2 regions of the Streptomyces sp. AM8-1-1 genome follow, and region 1 is predicted to be linked to the other one. Evidence: riboswitches for the same ligand, from Rfam matches in the RefSeq annotation. Region 1 holds a riboswitch; the other holds the start of a gene.

Evidence for each region. A riboswitch is a leader RNA that binds a small molecule or an ion and turns the genes downstream of it on or off. The one in region 1 is predicted to bind cyclic di-AMP.
Region 2: another riboswitch for cyclic di-AMP. It lies ahead of RPQ07_RS05420 (LysM peptidoglycan-binding domain-containing M23 family metallopeptidase); the one in region 1 lies ahead of RPQ07_RS34470 (LysM peptidoglycan-binding domain-containing protein).

Annotation. Positions count from the first base shown of each region.
Region 1 covers NZ_CP135086.1:7,729,380-7,734,557, reverse strand. The annotation lists gene RPQ07_RS34480 (DUF6233 domain-containing protein) at 1-533, opposite strand, end outside; gene RPQ07_RS34475 (YkvA family protein) at 796-1,131, shown strand; gene RPQ07_RS34470 (LysM peptidoglycan-binding domain-containing protein) at 1,229-2,044, opposite strand; cyclic di-AMP (ydaO/yuaA leader) riboswitch at 2,049-2,202, opposite strand; gene RPQ07_RS34465 (transcriptional regulator) at 2,733-3,380, opposite strand; gene RPQ07_RS34460 (threonine synthase) at 3,377-4,492, opposite strand; gene lanKC (class III lanthionine synthetase LanKC) at 4,774-5,178, shown strand, end outside.
Region 2 covers NZ_CP135086.1:1,202,175-1,207,352, reverse strand. The annotation lists gene RPQ07_RS05430 (tyrosine-protein phosphatase) at 1-318, opposite strand, end outside; gene RPQ07_RS05425 (alpha-galactosidase) at 499-2,592, shown strand; cyclic di-AMP (ydaO/yuaA leader) riboswitch at 2,904-3,060, shown strand; gene RPQ07_RS05420 (LysM peptidoglycan-binding domain-containing M23 family metallopeptidase) at 3,065-4,015, shown strand; gene RPQ07_RS05415 (SGNH/GDSL hydrolase family protein) at 4,177-4,968, shown strand; gene RPQ07_RS05410 (STM4011 family radical SAM protein) at 4,988-5,178, opposite strand, start outside.

The sequences.
Region 1 (5,178 bases):
GCGGCGCCGCATTTCGTGCACGCCCTGGTGCCCGGGCGCCGGAGCACCATCAGGGTCTGGTCGAGGTCGAGTACATCGCCGTCGTCGGCATCCTCGCAGTCATGCACGTGCACCACATTCCAGCCGGGGCGGCCGCGCTCACGCGGCAACCGCTCGATCCGCCAGGCCCGTCGTGACTCACCCGCCTCCACAGCGGGGGTTGCCGCGGGGACGAGTACCCCGTCCGGTTCGGGCGCGGGTGCCGCGGCAGCGGGCGGACCCGCAGCGGCAGTTGCCGGTGCGGGCACAGGTTCCACCTGCTGCGTGGGGATGTCCTCGTACGGGACGCCCTCCATCGGCCGGACGTATTCGGCGGGCACCCACAGCACCAACTCGGCCGGCTCCACCCACTCCTCGGCCGTGGTCTGCCACATGGGCACACCGACCTGGTACATCCATCCGCGTGAGGTCTGGAGCCGGGAGTGCACCAGACCGCGGACCTCCTGTCCGTCCGGGAGAACCACCACGATCGGCGGCAGCGGGTCTGCGTTCATCCCCCCACCGTACGTCCGCACCCATGATGTGCTGCCGTCGCGGTGACCTTCGGTTTCTGACGGACTGCCGGCGTCGGCCGGCGAAACCGCTGTGGTGTGGGCGTGGGGGCGGAGACATGGGACCGAGGTTGCGCAGGAGAACGAGGCCCCGCGGCCGCGGGTCACCGGTTCGAGGGACAACCGGCTCCGTAGGCCCTTGGACGCCTCCATGGAGGGAACACGGGTGGAGACGGACCGACCTCCACTCCGAGGAGACCGCACGATGAGTACCGAACTGACGGTCGCTCTGATCGTCGCCGCGACTGCCGTTCTGGCGATGCTGGTGGTGACCGTGGTGCTGGCGGTCAGGGTGTGGAAGGCGCGCGCCGTCCTGCGCGAGGCCGGGGTGCCGCTGAAGAACAAGGCGCTCTTCTGGGGCTCGCTCGTCTACGCCGTCAGCCCGGTCGACCTGCTTCCCGACCCGGTCTATCTCGACGACATCGGCGTACTCCTGCTGGCGCTGCGGGCCCTGCACTCCGCGGCGGCCGCGGCGAGGGGGCCCGTGCAGGGCCCCGCCCGACGCCGGCGGTCACTCGAGAAACCCCTCGAGCAACTCTGAGGTCCGCGAGCGCCGAGGCGCCGGTCCCCCGTCAGGTGGGACCGGCGCCTCGGCGCTGCTGGGGCCGTGCCGTGTCAGGCCTGGCTCGGCGGGCGGCTCAGTAGGGACCGTTCACGTTGTCGATCGAGCCGTACCGGTCCGCGGCGTAGTTGCACGCGGCGGTGATGTTGGCGACGGGGTCGTAGCTGTCCATCGCCGTGCCGGGCACGTGGTAGGCCAGGAACGTCGGCTGGATGACCTGGAGCAGACCCTTGGACGGGGTTCCGGCCGCGGCGTTGGAGTCCCAGTTGTTGATGGCGAGCGGGTTGCCCGAGGACTCGCGCATGATGTTGCGGTGGATGCCCTCGTACGAGCCGGGGATGCCGTGCTGGGCCATGATGTCCAGCGACTCCTTGATCCAGCCGTCCAGGTCGTTGGTGTAGCTCTTGACCGGTGCGGCCTTCTCGGCCGGTGCGGCCTTCGCCACGGTCTCGACGGCCGGCATCGACGTCCGCTCGGAGCGGTCGGCCCGCTCGGTGGAGGTCCTGGCCGGGGCGGGGGCGTCCGCCGTGGCCTTCTTGCCGACGGAGAGCTTCAGGCCGGGGTGGATGAGCGCCGGGTCCGCGCCGACGGCCCTGCGGTTGTCCTGGTAGAGCTTCTTCCAGCCGCCGCTCACGGCGAGCTGGTCCGCGATCGAGGACAGGGAGTCACCGGCGACGACGGAGTAGGTCGTGGGGGCCTTCTTCGCGGGAACCGGCGCGGCGGGGGCCACGGCCTTGTGGCCCAGGGACGGGTGCGTCGTCGCCGGGGCGGCGCCGGCGGTGGTCGCCCCGATCACCGGGAGGACCAGAGCGGCCCCGCCCGTACCCGCGGCGACAATGCCCCGGGTCAGTGAACTGTTCTTGGGACGGCGGTGCTTACCCTTTGCAGGCATGACGCATTCCTCTCCGTCGCCTGCGAGGTGAGCTGTCGGGTGCGGACTGGAGATGTCCGGCCGCGGTTGAATGCGACTTGACCCCGAGCCGTTCCGGATTGCGGATCGGCGGCTTACCTGGTTCCCCCGCTCCTGCCATGGGTCAGTGGTCGTGGTTTACGGGTGGCGGCAGGATTCGGCGTTCCACCCGGATTGACGGTGACGTTAAGCGAGGCGGGCGCGAGGGAACAAGCCCCGAATTCACGACGTAAACCCCTGCGATGATCCAATGGGGGTAAATACCGTCGGGCCGCATCGGGCGGGAGGTTCAACTTTCTTTACGCAGAACGGATCTGGGCCGACGTGCATAGATCGCGATTTCCCCGCGGAGTGACCCATTTCACTGCAACCAATTGCGAAGCCGGGCAGTCCGCGGGGGCGCACGAAAGAAAGTAAATCGCCTCTGGTTCCCCTAATTCAGACATTGCGCCACATGGTGAACAATTACTCAGGAGACGACTTTTCGGACATGCAGCATGACCTAGATGCCCGTTTCCGTCCTGGATTAATGGCGATATGACCGGTTTGCACTCTCAGGCGGTATCTCTGCATGATCTGGACGGTCTGCGGGTGGTCCCGCGTCGTCACCGGCCCTCGGGCAGGTCTGAGGGCTGTCCCGTCATCGCCGGCGGGCGCACGACGACAGCCCTTAGCGAAGGTAGTTGTAGACCGTCGCCCGGGAGATGCCCAGAAGGTCCGTGAGGGCCTGCACCGAATGCTTCACCTCAAGAAAGCCGCGCTCTTTGAGTGAACGCACCAATTCACGCCGCGATGCGCCATCGAGGCTTCGCGGGGTCTGACCCCGCGCGGCGGAGAACTCCTCGACAGCCGCGCGCAGTTCACCGCTGCTGCGGGCCCGGAGTGTTTCCTCCAGTGATACATCGGGCTCCTCGGTTCGCACGAGCCCGGCGAGACTCCGGGCCGCCGTGGCGAAGAGGGAGACATCCAGATTGAGGCAGATGGCCGCCACATAGTGGCCCCGGCTGTTCTTCAGACCGATGGAAGTGCTCTTGGCGGGACGGCCGTCGGGAAAGCGATTGGGGTAATTCTGAAGGACGCTCGGGTAGTCGGGATCCGCGATCCGGGCGAGGCCGAGTTCGGTCGCCGGGTCGCCCACGGTACGGCCGGAGAGGTTGTTCTCGATCGCCCGGACGGCATGGTCCGGATAGCGCAGGTCGTGCAGGACGACCTCGCAGAGCCCCGGGAACATCCGCCCCAGTGCGACGACAATCTTCTCCCCCTCGCGCAGGAGCAGTTCGTCCTCCGCGCGCTCGTGGTCCCCGGACGCGGCGCTCACGCGACGGTGCCTTCCGTGAACAGATTCCCCATCGCGGTCGCCGCCTTGAGCCCGGAACCGGTCAGCACCACCACCGTCGTCTCCCCTTCGCGGATGGCGCCCCGCTCGCGGAAGACGTCGATGGCCGCGACGGCGGTCGCACTCGTGGGCTCGGCATACAACCCGGTGGCGGCGAGCCGGCGGACGCCGTCGGCGATGGCGGCTTCGGGAATCGCCGCCATGTCTCCGCCGGACCGGCGGACGGCGGCCACCACCTCGGGCAGCCGGACGGGCGAACGGATGGCGGTGCCCTCGGCGATCGTCGGGCCGAACGAAGGCGCCGGGGCGCCGTGGAGCGCGGCATGGATGGGGGCGCACGCGGCGGGCTGCGCCACCAACAGCCGTGGCCGCCTGGCGATCTGACCTGCTGTCAGCAGTTCGGAGAATCCGAGATCGAGACCGAGCACGAGGCTGCCCGCTCCTGCCACGGTGACCACCGCGTCCGGGGCGGCGAAGCCGAGGTCTTCCCAGAGCTCGTAGGCAAGGGTCTTGGTGCCCTGGAGAAAGAAGGGGTTCCAGTTGTGCCCGGCGTAGCACGTGCGGTCCGAGCGGCGCAGGGCCTCGGCGGCGGTCGCGTCCCGCCCACCGGGGACGGGCTCGATGGTGGCGCCGAACGCCCGGGTCTGGAGCATCTTCGCCGGTGAGGTCCCCTCCGGCACGAGGATCGTGGCTCCGACGCCGGCCGCGGCACAGTAGGCAGCGACCGACGAGCCGCCGTTGCCCGAGCTGTCCTCGATCACCTCGCGCACCCCGGTCGCCGCCAGCGCCGAGATCATGACGCTGCTGCCACGGTCCTTGAAACTGCCGGTGGGGTTGAACCACTCCAGTTTGAAGCCGACGCGTGCGCCGTCCCACTCCCTGTCGAGCAACGGGGTGCTGCCCTCCCCCAGGGTGACCGGCCGCCCGACGGCCGACGGCAGCGCGGCCCGGTAGCGCCAGAGGGAACGCGTGCCGCTGTCGATGTCGGCCGGGGTGAGACCCGGCAGCGGTGAGACGCTCAACGGCGCGCCGTCGTCACCGCGCCAGCGGCGGGCGTCCAGCTCGTACGTCCTGCCGGAACGCTCGTCGACCAGGCGCGGAGCGTGCCCGGGCCGGTCCTCGCGTCCGTCCCCTGCTTCGCCGCCGTGCAGGTCCTCAGGTGTGTGCCGGTCGTCCACCAGGTCTCCTCCCGCCGGTCCCGCCACCTTGACGCTGGACACTTTATCCAGCGATGGACGAAACGTAAAACATCCCGATGACCGGCAGGGCGGTGGTTACCTGTGCGTTCTGCACAGGTCGAAGGTGACAGCCGTGACTGTCGGAGCCTCTCCACCACGTGACAGCGTCGGTCCCGTCATCGACCGAGGGAGTTCGCGTGAACAAGGGGTACGCCGTCTTCTGCGACGCAGACCGGCACTTCTACGACGCGCCGCACCGGCTGTCGCTCACCGACGACGCCGGACGCACCTCCCCGTACGAGCCCGCGCGCCGCCCCGTCCCCGCCGGCTGGCAGCGCAACCGGTCCGGCGACTGGCTCGCGCTCCGCCCGGTCGACACCGATCTGCCCGCCCAGGGCTGGAAGATCCACGTGTCCGCCTGTCTCGACAACGCCGAATCGGTCCTCGCCCGGGTGTGGACCTACTGCGTCGCACGGGACATCGCCTTCAAGTTCATGCCGAGCCGGTATCTGCTGCACAACCGCAACGCCAAGTACGCGGACCGGGCCGGCAGCGGCAAGTTCATCACCGTCTATCCGGCCGACGACGAGCAGTGCGGCGTC
Region 2 (5,178 bases), 6.5 Mb from region 1:
GACCATCTTCCAGAACTCCGCGCCGTCGGCCGGGTCGGTGAGCGGCAGGTTCAAATTGCGTACGCCGGGAAGCTCGACGTCAGGACCTTCCAGCCGCATGTCCGCCGCATTGCGGAAGTCGAAGATCGTGTGCAGGCCGAGCGTCGTCAGGAACGAGGCGTCGGCCGCGGTCGCGTTCGCGAGATGGCCGCTGCGGAAGAGCTTTCCGTACCGCACCTGCCTGCCGTCCACGGTCGGCAGACCACCCACGTCCCGAAAGTTGCGCACACCGGCCAGTTCGGGCTCGGTCGACGGGACCTGCGGCAGCTGCTGCGTCACGTGAGCTCCTGAAGTCACTGCGGTCGGCGCCGGTCGCCGACGACGGCGGTTTCGACGATACGACATGGATTCGTCGGGCAATCATCTTGGCCCCGACCCCGCAGAGGCGTTGCACGGGCGGTGGTCCACGTCGGATGATGTGCGGGCCTGTGCGGACCTGTGAGTATCTGAGGGGTCGGGATGATCGAGAGCGTTGGCAAGGGTCGTACGTGGGTTCTCTCCGGACCGACGAGCAGCTATGCGCTGCACCTCACGGACGACGACGAGCTGTTGCATCTCCACTGGGGGCCGCGCATATCCGGTGCGGACGCCGAGGCGCTCGCGGACCGGGGGCTGCCGCCCTACTGGCCGTTCGAGTCCCCTCTCGACGGGCACGAGGAGTACCCCGTCGAGGGCGGCCCCCGTTTCGTCCGCCCCTCCCTCTCCGTCCGCACACCCCAGGTGCGCGGTACCGAGTGGGCTTTCGCCGACGCCTCCGCGGACGGCGACGAGCTGCGGCTGCGCTTCACGGACGCCGTGCACGGGCTGGGGCTCATCCTTCACCACCGCATGCGCGACGAGGCCGATGTGATCGAGCGCTGGGTGACGGTCGCCCATGAAGGGGAGGGGCCCGATCTGGAGCTGCTGCGGGCCGACTCTGCCGCCTGGACGCTGCCGCAGCGCGACGCCTGGCGGCTGAGCCAGCTGCACGGCCGGTGGGCCGCCGAGTCCCTGCTCGTACGGTCCCCGCTCACCTATGGCGAAAAGGTGCTCAGCAGCCGCCGCGGCCACACCGGCCACCAGCACCTTCCCTGGGTCGCGCTCGACGCGGACGGGGCGACCGAGGAACACGGCGAGGTCTACGGCTGCGCGCTCGGCTGGTCCGGGTCCTGGCGCATCAGCGTCCAGCAGCTGCCCGACGGCCTGGTGCAGATTACCGGCGGGGCCGGTTACGACGACTCCGGACTGCTCAAGCTCGCTCCCGGGCAGAGCTACACCTCACCCGTATTCGCCGGTCTGTGGAGCGCCGAGGGGTTCGGCGGCGCCAGTCGTGCCTGGCACACGTGGCAGCGCGCGCGGGTGATCCCGGACGCCGCCGCCGACCGGCCCGTGCTCTACAACTCCTGGGAGGCGACGAACTTCGACATCTCCGAGGACCAGCAGCGCGCGCTCGCCCGGCGGGCGGCGGACATGGGCGTCGAGCTGTTCGTGGTCGACGACGCCTGGTTCGGGCAGCGGACGAGCGACCGCGCCGGCCTCGGCGACTGGACCCCCAACCCGGACCGCTTCCCGAACGGCCTGCGGCCGCTCGCGGACGAAGTGCACGAGCTGGGCATGCAGTTCGGCATCTGGGTCGAGCCGGAGATGGTCAACGCCGACAGCGATCTCTACCGGGCGCATCCCGACTGGGTGCAGCACCACCCCGGACGGACCAGGACCGAGCTCCGCAATCAGCTGGTCCTGAACCTCGCCCGCAAGGACGTGCAGGACTACCTGTGGGAGCAGTTGCACACGCTGCTCGGCAGCGCACCGATCGACTATGTGAAGTGGGACTTCAACCGCTGCTTCACGGACGCCGGCTGGCCCGGTGAGGACTATCCGCAGCGGCTGTGGGTGGAACACGTCGACGCCCTCTACGCGCTCCTGGAGCGGCTGCGTGCCGCACACCCCGGTGTCGCGTTCGAGTCCTGCTCCGGCGGTGGCGGCCGGATCGATCTGGGGATCCTCTCCCGCACCGACCAGGTGTGGACCTCGGACAACACCGATCCGCTGGACCGGCTCGCGATCCAGGACGGCTTCACCCAGATCCACCCCGCGCGGGTGATGGCCGCCTGGGTCACCGACAGCCCCAATGTCCAGCTCAACGGGCGATTCAGCAGCCTGCGCTTCCGCTTCGTGAGCGCCATGGCGGGTGTGCTCGGGGTGGGCGGTGACCTGACCGAGTGGACCGAGGAGGAGCTGGCCGAGGCGCGCGACTGGGTGGAGCTCTACAAGAGGATCCGTCCGGTCGTGCAGCACGGAGACCTGTACCGGCTGCGGGCACCGGAGGGCGGGCTCAGCGCCGTGCAGTACCTGCGCGGGGACGAGACCGTCGTCCTCGCCTGGCTCCAGGCGCAGCACTACGGCGAGCAGCCGCCGCGGCTGAGGCTGCGCGGCCTCGACCCGGCCGCGGCCTACGAGTGCCAGGACACCATGCAGGTGCACCGGGGATCGGTGCTGCTCCATCACGGGCTGCAGACCGGGCTGAAGGGTGACATGGACGCCATGGTGATCAGGTTGCGGCGAATTGGCTGATACCGCTCACCATTCTTTATGTCTGGGCTTTCTGTCCGAATTGAACTGTTCGCCATAGCCTGCCCCATCTGGAATGGAGATGGGAAAAGGCCCGTGAGCAGGATCTCATTCGTGACGGACCGTGGCTGATCCACCGGCCAGAACTGCGACACCAGAAGGAAGTTGACGCTCCCTCGTCCACGGAGTGTGACCGGAATTTCCCGTCAGATATGCATGTGGCCCCTGATCGGAAAAAGAGGTGGCTTGTTCCCGTCCGCAATGCTCGCTTACGGTCACGGAAATCCGGACGGACCGCCTAATCCTGCCGCCGACCGGAATACCCACCCACCCACGTGTGGCAGGAGCGGGGGACCCAGGTAGTACGCCGTCCGGTGCTCCGGACGGCTTGGGGTGAAGTCACGCAGCAACGTGACCGGGCATCTCCAGCCCGAACCCGACAGCTCACCTCGCCGGCGCCGGAGAGGAATGCGCCATGCCCGGAAAGGGTAAGCACCGCCGTCCCAAGTCCCGTTCCCTCTCCCGCGGTTTCGTCGCCGCGGGTACCGGTGGCGCAGCCATCGCCCTCCCGCTGATGGGTGCGGCAGGCGCCCACGCCGCGGACAAGGCGGCCCCCGCCGCGGCCCCGGCCGTCGCTCCGCAGAAGGCGGCCGCCGCTCCGGCCGCTTCCACCGCGCAGAAGCCGGCCGCCCCCACGTCGTACCGCGTCGTCGCCGGTGACTATCTGTCCAAGATCGCCGCCGAGCACGACGTCCGTGGCGGCTGGCAGAAGCTGTACGCGGACAACCGTGCCGCCGTGGGCGACGACCCCGCGCTGATCCACCCGGGCCTCAAGCTCACCATCGGCGCCAAGGCCCAGGAGCAGCCGGCCGAGAAGCCGGCGCGGAAGGCCGCCCCCGCGAAGCCGAAGGCCTCGGACAACGAGGACCGCGCCTCCCGCAGCGAGTCCCGCGAGAGCGGCACGGCCGCGAAGGCCTCGACGAGCGACGCGGCCGAATCCGCGCCGCAGGAGAACGCCTCCGGCTACTCCGCGCCGCTGGACTCCGCCGCCGTCACGACCCCCTACCGCGCCTCCGGCGCCATGTGGTCCAGCGGCTACCACACCGGTATCGACTTCGCCGCGTCCACCGGCACCACGGTCAAGTCCGTGGGCCCGGGCAGCGTCGTCTCCGCCGGGTGGAGCGGTGCGTACGGCAACGAGGTCGTCATCCAGCACACCGACGGCACCTACTCCCAGTACGCCCACCTCTCGTCGCTGACCGTCTCCGCGGGTCAGAACGTGAGCGGTGGACAGCAGATCGGCCTCTCCGGCTCCACGGGCAACTCCAGCGGCCCGCACCTGCACTTCGAGATCCGCACCGGCCCGAGCTACGGCTCGGACATGGACCCGGTCTCGTACCTGCGCCAGTACGGCGTTTCTCTCTGACGCACCCAAAACGCCCGAATCCCCTCGTGCCGCCCCTTTTGGCACGGGGGGATTCGGCGTATTCCGCGCTTGTCGAAACTTGACCGGTGGCAAAGATCACGCACCGTCAACCCCTCCTTACGGTCGCGTAGGTCACACCCGTAAGGACAGGATGAGTCCTTGTGGCAGACGATTCGAGAACAGACGGAACAGGCGCAATCGGGTCGTACGCGGCGATCGGTGACAGCTTCACCGAAGGCGTCGGAGACCCGGGACCGGACGGGGCGTTCGTCGGCTGGGCGGACCGGTTCGCGGTCCTGCTCGACGACCGGATGCCCGAACACACCTTTCGCTACGCCAACCTCGCCGTGCGCGGCCGGCTGCTCGACCAGATCGTCGCGGAGCAGGTGCCGCGGGCGAGGGAACTCGCCCCGGACCTGGTGACGTTCTGCGCCGGCGGCAACGACATCATCCGCCCGGGCAGCGACCCCGACGACGTGGCCGAACGCTTCGAGCGAGCCGTCGCCGACCTCACCGGCGCGGTCGGGACGGTGATGGTCACCACCGGCTTCGACACCCGCGGTGTGCCGGTGCTGCGCCATCTGCGCGGCAAGATCGCCACGTACACGGCCCATGTCCGCGCCATCGCCGATCGCTACGACTGTCCCGTGCTCGACCTCTGGTCGCTCAAGTCGGTCCAGGACAGGCGGGCGTGGGACGGCGACCGGCTGCACCTGTCGCCCGAGGGGCACACCCGGGTCGCCCTGCGCGCCGCCCAGGTCCTCGGACTCGACGTGCCCGCCGACCCGGACCAGGAGTGGCCGGTCCTGCCGCCGCGCGCTCCCTTCGAGGTGCGCCGCGACAACGTCCAGTGGGCACGCGAGCACCTGGTGCCGTGGATCGGCCGCAGGCTGCGCGGCGAGAGCTCGGGCGACCACGTCGCGGCGAAGCGGCCGGACCTGCTGCCGCTGTGAGGCGGGCGGTGGGGAACGGCTAGCGGCCGGCAGGTCGGGCCGGGATCCGCTCCAGCACCCCGCCGGCGAACACGTCGTACAACGGCAACGACTCCAGGTGGACATAGCCGATGTGGCAGTCGCAGACGGCCAGCGGACAGGCGCGGGGGCGCAGCGCCTGCCGGTAGGTGCCGTCGTAGAGGTTCCCGAGCTCGTCCGGGACGAAGTGAC